2 regions of the Vibrio sp. PNB23_22_6 genome follow, and region 2 is predicted to be linked to the other one. Evidence: predicted binding sites of a transcription regulator. Region 2 holds the regulator's gene; the other holds the start of a gene.

Region 1 (4,945 bases), on a different contig from region 2:
TCCACACCAATCGTCAGTGGAGAAACATCGCTGAAAGAGGTGCCTTTTGTCGCTATGGATTTTGAAACAACAGGCTTAAATGCGGAAGAAGATGCGATTCTGACCATTGGTCTGGTGCCATTTACCATCGATCGCGTGCAATGTAATGGCTCTCGACATTGGGTAGTAAACCCAAACCGTGAACTTAATGAAGAATCGGTGGTGATTCATGGTATTACCGATTCTGAAGTGCGCAATGCTCCACAACTCGATCAGATTTTAAGCTCGATACTGGACGCATTAGCAGGAAAAGTGGTTGTTGTTCATTACAAAAATATTGAACGACAGTTCTTTAATAACGCTCTGTTAAACGCTATTGGAGAAGGCATTCAGTTCCCCGTAGTGGATACATTAGACATTGAATATGCCATTCAAAGACGAGAGTGCGCAGGGTGGATTAACAAGTTAAAAGGAAGGAAACCCGGTTCGGTGCGTTTGGGTCATGCTCGTGAACGTTATGGTTTACCAGTATATCAACCTCATCATGCATTAACCGATGCTCTAGCGACAGCAGAACTGCTCCAGGCACAATTGCAATACCATTTTGACCGAGATATGGCACTATCTTCAATTTGGCAATAAAAACTATTTGTCGCCCTGATAGTAAAATGCAATGCATTATTGGGGCGTTTAACGTTAAAATTACAAAGTAGAGCAACCTACCTAAAAAGCGACTCAAGACTCGCACATAAGCTTTGCAGTAAGTGACGCAAGAAAGCCATCACTCCAATTCCTACACTCGATTTTTATTTGGTCACGTATTTTAAGGAGATAAATCGTGAGCACCGACAATAACGGTGGCATTCAACGCCCCGATGGTAAAGTAAACGCGATTGACACTGACTATCAAATCGGTCAGGACAATGTAGCGTTAAAAGTAGGCCCATTTGGTCTCGATATCCATAACCGTGTATTTGCTATTTCAGGTATGTCGATCATCCTGTTCGTAGTGCTAACCCTCACTTTCAGACAACAAGTAGAACCGTTCTTCTCTGGACTGCGTAACTGGCTTGTTTCTAACCTTGATTGGTTTTTCCTTTCGGCTGGTAACATCTTCGTTGTGGTTTGTTTACTATTGATCGTGACGCCACTTGGCCGCGTGCGAATCGGTGGTACTGAAGCAACGCCGGATTACACTTATGCAGGTTGGTTAGCGATGCTATTCGCAGCGGGCATGGGTATTGGTCTGGTATTCTTTGGTGTGTCTGAGCCAATGTCTCACTTCAGTGCTGCACTTGGCGGTGTGAACGTAGAAAATGGCATTCGTACTGACTGGGCTCCACTAGGCGCAGCGCAAGGCAACACAGAAGCGGCTTCTGCACTGGGCATGGCTGCAACGATTTACCACTGGGCTCTTCACCCTTGGTCAATCTATGCGCTATTGGCTCTAGGTTTGGCGATTTTCTCGTTCAACAAAGGCCTGCCTCTAACGATGCGTTCTATTTTTTACCCACTTTTCGGTGAGCGCGTTTGGGGTTGGGTTGGTCATGTGATCGATATTTTGGCCGTTATCGCGACAGTATTTGGTCTGGCGACGTCTCTTGGTTACGGTGCTTCTCAAGCCGCTACGGGTCTGAACTTCTTGTTCGATATCCCAGTGAACAATACTACTCAGGTTGTTCTGATTGTGGTTATCACAGCTCTTGCATTGCTTTCAGTGGTTGCGGGTTTGGATAGTGGTGTTAAGCGTCTATCTGAAATCAACATGGGTCTTGCCGCACTGCTGCTATTGTTCGTGATCATCGTTGGTCCAACAATGGCAATCATGACTGGTTTCTTTGAGAACATTGGCGCATACCTTACAAATATCCCAGCACTATCGATGCCATTTGGTCGTGAAGATGTGAACTATTCACAAGGTTGGACTGCGTTCTACTGGGCTTGGTGGATCTCATGGTCACCATTCGTAGGTATGTTCATTGCGCGCGTATCTCGTGGTCGTTCAGTTCGTGAGTTCATCGTGTGTGTTATCCTGATCCCATCAACCGTGTGTGTGCTTTGGATGACGGCGTTCGGTGGCACGGCGATTAGCCAATACGTTAACGATGGTTACCAAGCGGTATTTGATGCAGAACTGCCACTTAAACTGTTTGCGATGCTAGATGTGATGCCGATGGCTGAAATTACGTCTGTCGTTGGTATCATCCTAGTTGTGGTGTTCTTCATCACTTCGGCTGACTCTGGTTCGTTGGTTATCGATACCATTGCTGCTGGTGGTAAAGTCGATGCGCCTACACCGCAACGTGTATTCTGGTGTACGTTTGAAGGTTTGGTTGCTATCGCTCTGATGCTAGGTGGTGGTTTAGCGGCTGCTCAGGCAATGGCGGTGACAACCGGTCTACCATTTACGATTGTGTTGCTTGTCGCTACAGTGTCATTGATAAAAGGCTTGATGGATGAGCCTCGTCCAAAAGCGAAATCAATGAAGAAAGCAAAAGCTTAATCTCTTCACCTTAAATATAAAAAACGGCATGCCTAGGCATGCCGTTTTTTTTTGATTGTTTGTTCCGTCAGTCCCACTTTAGTTGTGTCATCTCTGTACTCATTTACGAAATGTTTTGCATCGCACTATAAATACATTAGACCTCAAATTATTTTTTCTTTCACCATATACTTTTTCTATTGTGACTGGTGTCGCATTAATAAAGATTGATTGGAGGTTTGTTTGATTTTACCCCCAGAGTGATGCCCATAATATAAAGGAATTAATTAGAGCACGAAGGATATGTATCTACACATGATCACGTCAGCACCTTGGGTGATTTATCCAGAAATTGGAGAAGACCCAAGTCAAAAATGGATTTTTCGTGAACCACAAGCAACGGATGGTGATGACATTTACAGTTTGATCGCAGACTGTCCACCACTCGACATGAACTCTTCTTACTGCAACTTTCTCCAGACTACGCATTTCAGCAAAACCTGTATTTTGGTGGAACACAAAGGCAACGTAGCAGGCTTTATTTCTGGTTATCAAAAACCAAGCGAGCCTGATGTTCTCTTTGTCTGGCAGGTTGCCGTCTCGCCTTGGGCACGTGGAAAAGGTTTAGCATTTACTATGCTTGATAGCCTTCTAAAGCGAGATGAATTGGCGAAGATTAACGCCATCGAAACGACGATCACAGAAGAAAATGACGCGTCATGGGCATTGTTCAAAAAGCTTGATGCGCAAAATGGCCATTTTGGTGAAGTGACCACTTTTCTGGATGAAAAAGAGCACTTCAAAGGCAAGCATGATACAGAGTACCTGTATCGCATACCCCTCAAATAACCTTCACTCATTAGGAATCAAATAAACGGTCTCATCATGGATATTTTCAAAAAGCAGGAATCCAACGTACGTTCATACTCGAATAGTTTTCCAGTCGTATTTCGTAAAGCAAAAGGGAGTTGGCTGGAAACAGAACAAGGCGAGCGATACTTAGATTTCCTTGCTGGAGCGGGATCTCTAAATTACGGTCACAATAACCCAGTTCTTAAACAGTCTCTGCTTGAGTACATCGAAATGGATGGCATAACTCATGGCTTGGATATGCATTCAGAGGCTAAGGCGTCATTTTTAGAAGCGTTGGATCGCTTTATTCTGAAACCACGATCATTCGATTATAAGGTTCAATTTACAGGTCCAACCGGAACAAACGCGGTTGAAGCGGCACTAAAACTGGCAAAGAAAGTAAAAGGTAGAAGCACAATCGTTGCATTTACCAACGGTTTCCACGGTTGTACTGCCGGGGCATTGGCCGCAACAGGTAACCAGCACCACCGCCAAGGGGCGGGGTCAACGTTGAATAATGTGACGCGTATTCCTTTTGAAGGCTATGCAGGAGTAGACGGTCTCGCATTATTTGAAACCATGCTCAACGACAATTCTGCGGGTATGGATAAACCAGCGGCAGTGTTAATTGAAACCGTGCAAGGGGAAGGTGGCTTAAACGTTGCGTCCAACGAATGGCTGCAGCGACTGGCTCAAATCTGTAAATCAAATGACATTCTGCTTATCGTTGACGATATTCAAGCAGGTTGTGGTCGCACGGGTACTTTCTTTAGCTTCGAGCCATCTGGCATTAAACCAGACATCGTTACCTTGTCAAAATCGATTAGTGGTTATGGTCTGCCAATGGCCATTGTTTTACTAAGGCCAGAACTCGATCAATGGAAGCCAGGCGAACATAACGGCACATTCCGTGGCAACAACCACGCATTTGTAACGGCGACGAAAGCACTTGAGACGTATTGGTCTAATGGCGATTTTGAAACTCACATTAAGCGCTGTTCAGAAAAGATAGATGAAGTGATTCAACGCAGCATAAAACGTTTCCCGGAAATGTTTGTTCAACGTAAAGGACGCGGCATGATGATCGGTATTGAATGTCAAAATGGTCAACTTTCAGGAGACATTGCAAAAGCCTGCTTTGATAACGGTATGGTCATTGAGACAGCCGGCCCGAATGACGAAGTGGTCAAATTCTTCTGCCCATTGACGATTAGCGAGTCAGATCTAACTCAAGGTTTAGACATTTTTGCAGGTGCGGTAGAAACCATCGCAGCGAAACACTTCAAACAAGCATCGTAACAAGGAAAGAACAATGATCGTTAGAACACTCGACGAGTGTCGCAATAGTGAAAGACGCGTGGTATCGGACAACTGGGAAAGTGTTCGCATGTTATTGAAAGATGACAATATGGGCTTTTCGTTCCATATCACCACAATTTATCAAGATACAGAGACCCACATCCATTACCAAAACCATCTTGAGTCGGTATTCTGTATGAGTGGGGAAGGAGAGATTGAAGTGATCGGTGGGAAGACTTACCCGATCAAACCAGGCACGTTGTACATTCTTGATAAGCACGACGAACATTATCTTCGTGCGTATAAAAACAAAGAAATGGTGATGGCTTGTGT
Region 2 (10,068 bases):
CCTTAAGTCTCAAGTTAACGATGCCCTGTACCGCGAAGCCCTACAGTTCGAACTGCAACTCGAAAAACAGCAACAATCGGATCTGGTTGATTGCATTAACTCTCTAAAACTCATCAAAAATGACGGTGAACCACTGACTCAAAGATACTGTCGTCAGCTTGGCGGTGAGCACCTCCAACATGCGTTCTCAGCTCCAGTACCGAACATTCAGCATCCATAACTCAGTAAAATATCTATACTAAAGCTATAAAGGATTATATTAATAAGTCTTTCAGCAAACTCTGAAAGTACACGGAAGAGCAGTTAGGTATGACACAATTTTTTGCAGCCGCCGGGATCAAGAACCCGCACCTCCAAACCCTGTTACCACGATTTATTCGTAAAAAAGCACTGTTTACGCCTGTTTGGCAAACCTTAGATACCCCTGATGGGGATTTTCTGGATTTAGCTTGGTCTGAAGCAAACCATCATGCCAATAACAAACCCATCTTCGTCCTCTTTCATGGTCTTGAGGGCTGCTTTTACAGTCCTTACGCCAATGGCTTGATGCATGCTTTCTCACAGTCCGGATGGCTATCGGTGATGATGCACTTTCGCGGTTGCAGCGGCAAACCGAACAAGAAAGCCCGAGCCTATCACTCTGGTGAGGTCACTGACGCGCGTCACTTCCTCGAGTATCTTAATCAACGGTTTCCTAATAACCCTAAAGTCGCGGTCGGTATCTCTCTTGGTGGCAATATGTTAGCAAACTACTTGGCGCAGTATAAAGACGACCCTATTTTGAGTGCCGCGGCCATTGTGTCTGCGCCACTGGACTTGGCTGCGTGCGCCAATCGTATTGAGCAAGGCTTCTCTAAGGTCTACAAACGCTACTTGCTTTCATCACTTAAGCGTAATGCGCTGCAAAAGCACGACTTGATCCATGGAGAACTGGCCCTCTCTTATCGTTCGATCAAACGCGTGACTCGCTTATATGAGTTTGATGATCTGATCACCGCACCATTACATGGGTTCAGAGACGCACAGGACTACTATGAGCAATGTTCGGGATTAAGCAAGCTTCAGCAGATCGCTTTACCGACACTGATCATTCATGCCAAAGACGATCCGTTCATGACCGATGCGGTGATCCCTAAGTTTGTTCTGCCCGATAACATTGATTACCGCCTGTATGAGCACGGTGGTCACGTAGGCTTTCTCACTGGCACAGCATTAAAACCTAAATTCTGGCTTGAAGAAGTGCTGCCCGCCTATTATGAGAGTATCGCGGCGAATCATCTTTCTTCTGTATCCGCACAGCAAACTCTGTAAACTAACCATTCGTCATAAACGTTTGAGGTATTTATGATCATTCCTTGGCAAGACATTGCGCCAGAAACGCTAGAAAACTTGATCCGTGAGTTTGTGCTACGAGAAGGCACTGACTACGGCACGGTAGAAATTTCCCTGCAAGACAAAATCGATCAAGTTAAATCACAGCTGGAGAAAGGAGAGGCGGTCATCGTGTTTTCTGAACTGCATGAAACCGTTGATATTCAGTTAAAACAAAAATTTTAATTGCCGCACATTTTACCGTATTTCACTCCATGACAAGCGCTTGTTACATGCTATAGTGGATTATCAACCGTGCAGCGCCACTTCGCTGCACATTGCCAACGAATAATGGACTTGTTTACCTAAGATTCAGCTGGGTAAGTAATTTTTCGACAAGGTTTGTCATGTCAGCGAAACACCCAATCATTGCAGTTACTGGTTCATCCGGTGCCGGTACTACGACCACATCTGAAGCCTTCCGTAAGATGTTCAATATGATGAACGTCAAGCCCGCATGGGTTGAGGGGGACAGCTTCCACCGCTTTACTCGCCCAGAGATGGATGTAGAAATTCGTAAAGCGCGTGATCAAGGCAGACACATCAGTTACTTTGGCCCTCAAGCTAATAACTTCCCTGGACTGGAAGCCTTTTTCCGTCAATTTGGCCAGGATGGCACTGGTAGTGTACGCCGCTATCTGCACACCTTTGATGAAGCCGTACCTTATAACCAAATGCCAGGCACCTTTACCCCGTGGCAAGGTTTACCTGAAAACAGTGACGTGCTGTTCTATGAAGGATTACACGGCGGCGTGGTCGATGGTGATGTCGATGTGGCTCAGCATGTTGATTTTCTGATTGGCATGGTGCCGATCGTGAACTTAGAGTGGATTCAAAAGTTCGTACGCGATACGCGCGACCGAGGTCACTCTCGTGAAGCCGTGATGGATTCAATCGTGCGCTCAATGGACGACTATCTTAACTACATTACACCACAGTTTTCTCGTACCCACATCAACTTTCAACGTGTCCCGACCGTGGATACGTCAAACCCACTTAACGCCAAAGGCATACCAAGTCTGGATGAAAGCTTTGTTGTTATTCGCCTTCGTGGCATTAAAAATGTCGATTTTCCTTATCTACTCGCTATGATTGACGGCTCATTTATGTCACGCCACAACACCATTGTCGTGCCCGGCGGTAAGATGAGCTTTGCCATGGAGCTCATCGTCAGGCCGATTCTGCAACAGCTCATCGAAACGGGTAAAATTGGTTAAAAACCTCGCGAATAAAGTGTTTACTTTTCATACCGTGATCATGTGCACATTTTTGCTTACAAAATCTCCACCATGGCACGATTAAAATCAAGAAATCGTTTTCGAAAAAGGATACTATTTCTAACCGAAACACAAGAGAGCTTGCAGTATAGAAAAGTATTCTTATTCTAGTAAGCTAATTCGGGCTTAGCTAAAATACGGATAGCGCAAGCGTACCCTGCAGAGGAAGTGATATATTATGGTTCTAGGTAAACCTCAAACCGACCCAACACTAGAGTGGTTTCTTTCACACTGTCATATTCATAAATACCCTTCTAAGAGCACGCTAATTCACGCGGGTGAGAAAGCTGAAACGTTGTACTACATCGTTAAAGGTTCTGTTGCGGTTCTTATCAAAGACGAAGAAGGTAAGGAGATGATCCTTTCTTACCTAAACCAAGGTGACTTCATTGGTGAACTAGGTCTATTCGAAGAAGACCAAGAGCGTACCGCATGGGTTCGTGCGAAATCTCCTTGTGAAGTGGCTGAAATTTCGTTCAAGAAATTCCGTCAACTTATTCAAGTAAACCCTGACATCCTAATGCGCCTTTCTGCGCAAATGGCTCGTCGCCTTCAAGTTACTAGCCAGAAAGTGGGTGACCTAGCGTTCCTAGACGTAACTGGTCGTATCGCTCAGACTCTTCTGAACCTTGCTAAGCAGCCAGATGCAATGACGCACCCAGACGGAATGCAAATCAAGATCACTCGTCAAGAAATCGGTCAAATCGTTGGCTGTTCTCGTGAGACAGTAGGCCGAATCTTGAAGATGCTAGAAGAGCAGAACCTAATTTCTGCACACGGCAAAACTATCGTTGTTTACGGGACTCGTTAATTCCGATTAACGTTTAAAAAATTCAAAGCCACCAATAGAAACATTGGTGGCTTTTTTGTTTTAGAAAAACACTGGATTAGCGCCCTCTATTTTTTTCCGTTTGTGCTCTCAAAGATCTTATCTGCCGATGCGGCAACAAATCCTGAGTACAAGTCACCGTTATCCATTGCGTAGCGCTTAGCAAACTCGTAAAAGCCTCCAGGAATCACTTCAACACCTTCCGTAAAGGCCACTGGCACTTTATCGGCCATGGTCGAAGATTGCTCTAGCAACACCTGTGGCGTACCTTTTACTTCGCCGCCGTTTTCGTTGATGGTGAAGCCTGCTGTGCGTAGGTGGTCGTTTACTTGCTTCACTTCTTGGTGTTGGTTAAGTTGGTTTACGCTCACGGTAAAGTGATTTGCGCCGTAACCATGTGCAGCAAGCCAAGAGGCATACTCACTCTCGTTCGCCAACGTTTGGAAATCAGCGTAACTAATCTCCCACAAACGTCCACCATACAAGAAGCCGCTGCCAATCAGCTTTGAAGCATCAACCTGCTCGACCAGTTTATGAACGATGTCTTGCAGCTCTGGCGAACATTCATCGACCTTCAACTCACTGATAAACACTTTTGGTTGCTTTGGATCTGGGTGCTCAAAGTGTTTTGCCACCAGTTTTTTGCTTTCAAATACGTAGTCACCACAGGCTTTATAACCCACTGTCAAAAATGGTTTCGCCAACGTTTCAATACCGAGGGGAGCGACATTAAACGTACGTAGCGCAATATGGTCATTAATCAAAGGCTCATCTTCTTGTAGAAGTTGATGGACTTTAGCAGCAGAAGGGCAAAGACGTTGAATGTAGTCTTGCCATAGCGATTCAAATAACACATCGGGCGTCATAACGACTCCTTGTTATGAAATGTAGAGTTAGAGATAAGAGGAAGTTGACCGCTCGTTCACAGCCCCAAGGCTGTCCAGAATCACGAACACGCGGTCATCAACCTGTGACGGTATGTGAGGCATAAATGCCAGTCAGTCAACACGCGTTGGGGAGTCTTGAGCTCGCCTTTGGCGTTTGCCAGCGCGCTTTACCGGAATCCTAACTTGGTAAATAGCTCTGGCAGATAGAAGCGGTGATACTTTGTTACCGCTTCGTATTTCTCGATTACAGGCTGACACCTGGGCTCAATGTTGCAGGCAAGACCGTCTCGCGACCTTCCACTGATGCCATTGGGTACGCACAGTAGTCTGCTGCGTAGTAAGCACTTGGGCGTAGGTTACCTGACGCCCCCGGACCACCAAACGGTGCATCACCACTGGCTCCCGTCAGCTGACGGTTGCGATTCACGATACCTGCACGAATGTGGTCAACGAAGTATTCCCACTCTTGGTCGTCAGTTGAAACCAGACCCGCAGAAAGACCAAAGCGCGTATCGTTCGCTAGCTCTACCGCTTTCTCTAGCCCTTCGTAGCGCACTACTTGCAGAAGTGGACCGAAGTACTCTTCATCTGGCAGTTCAGCAATGTTCGTCACATCGATGATGCCCGGAGAAACAAACGCCGCTTCGCCCGCTTTCGCTTCAATTAAGCTTTCGCCACCAAGAGCTTGCAGGTTAGCTTGTGCATCCAGAATAAACTTGGCTGCCGCGACCGAAATTTGTGGTCCCATGAATGGCGCAGGCTCAGCAAATGGTTGGTCAACGCGAATGTTACGTGTCGCTTCCACCAACTTAGCAATCACTGCATCACCCTTATCACCAAACGGAATGTACAGACGACGAGCGCAGGTACAACGTTGACCTGCGCTGATGAAGGCTGACTGGATGATGGTGTAAACCGTTGCATCTAGGTCGCCGTAGTTACCCGAAATAACCATCGGGTTATTGCCACCCATTTCCAGCGCCAGCATCTTGTCCGGCTGACCTGCAAATTGACGATGCAGAACATGACCTGTGTTTGCACTACCCGTGAACAGCACGCCATCAATGCCTTTCGCGTCCGCTAGCGCAATGCCGGTTTCTTTCGCACCTTGGACTAGGTTAATCACACCTTTCGGTAGACCCACTTCTTCCCACAGTTTCATGGCTAATTCACCCGTCCATGGCGTTTGCTCAGACGGCTTGAATACCACTGTGTTACCCGCAAGTAGTGCTGGCACGATGTGACCATTTGGCAGATGACCTGGGAAGTTATAAGGGCCGAATACCGCCATTACACCCAATGGGCGGTGACGCAATACAATTTGGTTGCCTGCGGCTTCACGTGTCGCTTCACCAGTACGGTCGTGGTAAGCACGGATAGAAATCGCAATTTTACCTGCCATTGCCGCCGCTTCAGTACGAGTTTCCCAAATCGGCTTACCGGTTTCTTTAGCAATCACTTCGGCAATTTTTTCGCTGTTCTCTTTCACTTTCTCAGCAAAAGCCAACACGATCGCTTCACGCTCTGCAAATGGACGCTTCTTCCAGTCAACAAACGCCTCGCGCGCCGCAGCAACCGCTTGGTTCACTTGCTCTGCCGTCGCGCCTTTGCCCTGCCAGATCACTTCTTGGTTGTACGGCGACAAAGACGTAAATGCTTCACCCTGACCTTGTACCCATTCACCTGCAATCCAATGTGTCATTGTTTCTATCCTTAAATTCTGTCGTCAGTTACTGCGGAAGAAGGCGAACAAAATCCCCTTCACCAACCAAAAGTGCATTCGCCAATTCTGGCGCGAGCACCACGCTTTGTGTTTCTGCGTCATAAGCCGCTTTTGCTGCCGCGGCACGGAAATTCTCGAATGATGAATTACACATCAAGAAGTCTTGCGTGCTGGTATGTTCAGAAATTTTGACTTTAGCGCGGAATGAGTGGCGTACCGATTCAATATTGCGTAAGTCACATTCCACTGAAGGACCACCATCGAAAATGTCGACATAACCCCGGTTGGTGAAACCTTCATTCTCTAGCAGTTTCAACGCCGGGCGCGTGTTGTCATGCACTTGACCAATTACGGCTTGCGCTTCTGGGCTCAACAGGTTGATGTAGATTGGCAACTTCGGCATCAAGTCAGCGATAAAACCTTTCTTGCCGATACCGGTTAGATAATCAGCAAGCGTGAAGTCAATTGAAAAGAAATGCTCTTGTAGCCACTGCCAAAATGGTGAGTTACCGTTCTCGTCTGATACACCGCGCATCTCAGCAAAAATAGTGTCTGAGAAACGTTCTGGGTGCTCAGCCATCATCAAAAATCGACACTTCGACATCAAGCGACCATTCAACCCTCCACGGAATGTTTCACGTAGGAACAAGGTACAGATTTCACTGTTGCCCGTGTAGTTGTTACCAAACGTCAGCAGCTTAACCACATTGTTTACCCCAAGTTTTGGCGATGAGTGCACCACTTTACTGATGTGGTAAGAGTAAAAAGGCACATCCCAGCCAATTGAAGCTTCGATGCCAGTGGTACCTGCGACTTCACCCGTTTCAGAGTCAAAGCCCACCATCAGGTAGCCTTCATCACCAGCTTCTTTCACGTCTGGTTTAGCAAAACTGTATTCTGAGTGTTTGATTCGATTGGTTAACAGTTCTTCGTTAACCGGTAGAGATGTAAATCCATGGCCTGACTCAACCGCACAGGTGTGCAGCGCGTCATAATCCGACATTGCAATAGGGCGAACTACTAGCATCAATACTCCCTCCAGATGCAAGAAAATCCTAACTAAATTGTAGGAACAATTCCCCCATCAGAGGTCCTTGATGGGGGTTGCGTTGGCAATAAAACCGGGATCGCGTTTACACTAACGTCGCAATCGCTTTGTCCAATTTTGCCAAGCCTTCTTCGATTTCTTGTTGTGTGATAACGAGTGATGGTGTGAAACGTACGACATTGGCACCCGCAACCAATACCATGAGACCTTGTTTACCAGCGGCAACCAGTACGTCACGTGCACGGCCTTGCCACTCTTCATTCAGCGCCGCACCAAGCAGCAAACCTTTACCACGCACTTCAGAGAAAAGGTTGTACTTCGCGTTGATCTTCTCTAGACCTTCGCGGAACATCACTTCACGCTCTAGTACGCCCGCTAAGGTCTCTGGCTTGCTGACTTCATCAACCACAGCTTCTGCAACCGCACACGCTAATGGGTTACCACCGTAAGTCGAACCGTGAGTGCCCACTTTTAAGTGTTCAGCCAGTTTTGCTGTGGTTAACATTGCGCCGATAGGAAAACCACCACCGAGTGATTTCGCGGTGCTTAGGATATCTGGCGTGATCCCTAGACCTTGGTACGCGTAGAAGTGACCAGTACGACCGTTACCGGTTTGTACTTCATCAAAAATCAACAGTGCGTTGTGTTTGTCACACAGTTCACGAACCGCTTGGGCGAACTCAGGCGTTGGTGGAATGATACCGCCCTCACCTTGAAGCGGCTCCATCATCACCGCACAAGTGCGATCAGAGATGTGTGCTTTCAGCGCTTCGATATCGTTGTACGGCAGGTGCGTGACGTCACCAGGCTTAGGACCAAAACCGTCAGAGTAAGCCGCTTGGCCACCGACCGTCACGGTAAAGAAAGTACGACCGTGGAAACCTTGTTTGAATGCGATGATTTCAGATTTCTCAGCACCATGAACGTCTGCGGCGTAACGACGAGCAAGCTTTAATGCAGCTTCGTTCGCTTCTGCACCAGAGTTGGCAAAGAATACGCGCTCTGCGAAACTGACTTCAGTCAGTTTTTTTGCTAAGCGGAGTGCTGGCTCATTGGTCATTACGTTACTAAGGTGCCAAAGCTTGTTGCCCTGCTCGGTTAATGCATTCACCATTGCAGGGTGACAATGACCAAGACAGCTCACGGCAATACCACCAGCAAAGTCGATGTATTCATTGCCTTCCTGATCCCAAATTCGTGAACCTTTACCTTTAACAGGGATCATTTCCATCGGGTTATAGCAAGGTACCATTACCTCATCGAATAAACCGCGCTCTACTTTGTTTTCCGTTGTCATTGCACATTCCTTCTTGATACCGCATGCCTAGCAGATAAGCGAATTTAACCAGCATTCTTTGCCAGCAAATAATGTTTTGCATTTAAGCCATTAGGGCATTGTATTTACATTTAATTAACCATTTCAATAGTGATTTATTCTTTTCACATCCCAGCACAACCACCACTAATCACTATCTATGAGTATTTATGCACCAAGAATTCGGGATTGAGAAGCGTTTTTTTATAAAAGGCAACGATTACTTGAATTAACAGGAGGGACAAGCAATGAATAATTCTCGCCAATTAGATAGAACGCATAGTTTTGCATTCCACTTCCAAAGTGAAATAGATGAAGAATTTGTTAAAAAAAGTGATCGGGATCAGATCGTTTTACGCGCGAGAAAGTTTGCGAGTAGTTCGTGGCCTTGTTCTGTCTTAATTGACTCAGGATGAAACTGTACCGCGTCAATTGGCAGGGTTTTATGCTGATAACCCATGATTTCATCCATGGATCCGTCAGGTAGTTCAGTCCAAGCGGTCAATTCAAACACATCAGGTAACGTGCCGCTTTTCACCACGAGAGAGTGGTAGCGGGTTACCGTCAGTGGGTTATTAAGATTTTTAAACACACTGCGACCGTTGTGACGAATCGGTGAGGTCTTACCGTGCATCACTTGTCGTGCACGTACCACTTCGCCACCAAACACCTGCGCAATCGCCTGATGACCAAGACAAACGCCCAAGATAGGCAGCTTGCCAGCAAAGTGTTCAATGGCTTGTAGAGAGATACCCGCTTCGTTAGGGGTACATGGTCCTGGAGAGATCACCAAATGAGTGGGGTTGAGCGCCTCAATACCTTGAATGTCGATTTCATCGTTACGCACCACCTTTACGTCTGCACCAAGCTCGCAGAAGTATTGGTAAAGGTTGTAGGTAAAAGAGTCGTAGTTATCGATGATCAACAACATAAAGTGTCGGTGGCTCCAATCCGTTTTGGCAATGCTTAAGTGATGAATCACCACTTTCGTGGCAATCAAGGGCGGTATTTTGCTATACCAAGCAAGAAAGGCAAGTTTTTGCTGAATAAATTTGCTCTGATACGAAAAGCCCTCGCTAGATGCGAGGGCTAAAAATAATAAAGCTCTAAGCTCGATTATGGGCGAGCAACAAAGCCGACGGCTTCATACGCTTTCTTCAATGTTTCGGCAGCGCGAGCGGATGCTTTCTCTGCGCCTTGCTTCATCACTTCATTCATGAATGCGCGGTCTTCACGAATACGACGGTATTCTGCTTGGATAGGCTCTAGCATTGCGACTAATGCTTCACCTACGTCTTTCTTGAATGGACCGTACATTTCAACACCTTGGTATTTCGCTTCAATCTCTTCAAAGCTCATGCCTGTCGCCGCAGAATAAAGACCCATTAGGTTCGAGATACCTGCTTTGCTTTCCCAGTCGTGAGCGATACGCGGTGGTGTTTCTGTATCGGTTTGCGCTTTGTTGATCTTCTTGATGATCGACTTAGGCTCTTCAAGCAGCGTGATAACGTTCTTACGGTTATCATCTGACTTAGACATCTTCTTCGTTGCGTCTTGAAGACTCATTACGCGCGCATTTACCGTCGGAATGTAAGGCTCTGGCACTTGGAAGATTGGC

Evidence for each region. The regulator CRP, encoded in region 2, controls carbon source genes, mostly activating them, when cyclic AMP is high. The targets are predictions, from matches to a motif close to TGTGANNNNNNTCACA.
Region 1: the regulator CRP is predicted to act here: its motif matches at 2,663-2,678, upstream of ectA (diaminobutyrate acetyltransferase).

The regions. Positions count from the first base shown of each region.
Region 1 covers NZ_JBNFXP010000005.1:216,071-221,015, forward strand. The annotation lists gene ACVA54_RS06580 (3'-5' exonuclease) at 1-621, shown strand, start outside; gene ACVA54_RS06585 (BCCT family transporter) at 818-2,482, shown strand; gene ectA (diaminobutyrate acetyltransferase) at 2,777-3,310, shown strand; gene ectB (diaminobutyrate--2-oxoglutarate transaminase) at 3,347-4,612, shown strand; gene ACVA54_RS06600 (ectoine synthase) at 4,626-4,945, shown strand, end outside.
Region 2 covers NZ_JBNFXP010000030.1:14,439-24,506, forward strand. The annotation lists gene ACVA54_RS17695 (TIGR02444 family protein) at 1-220, shown strand, start outside; gene ACVA54_RS17700 (hydrolase) at 310-1,311, shown strand; gene ACVA54_RS17705 (YheU family protein) at 1,345-1,557, shown strand; gene ACVA54_RS17710 (phosphoribulokinase) at 1,719-2,588, shown strand; gene crp (cAMP-activated global transcriptional regulator CRP) at 2,827-3,459, shown strand; gene ACVA54_RS17720 (DUF1338 domain-containing protein) at 3,546-4,343, opposite strand; gene astD (succinylglutamate-semialdehyde dehydrogenase) at 4,609-6,066, opposite strand; gene astA (arginine N-succinyltransferase) at 6,095-7,114, opposite strand; gene ACVA54_RS17735 (aspartate aminotransferase family protein) at 7,221-8,432, opposite strand; gene ACVA54_RS17740 (aminodeoxychorismate/anthranilate synthase component II) at 8,794-9,381, opposite strand; gene trpS (tryptophan--tRNA ligase) at 9,567-10,068, opposite strand, start outside.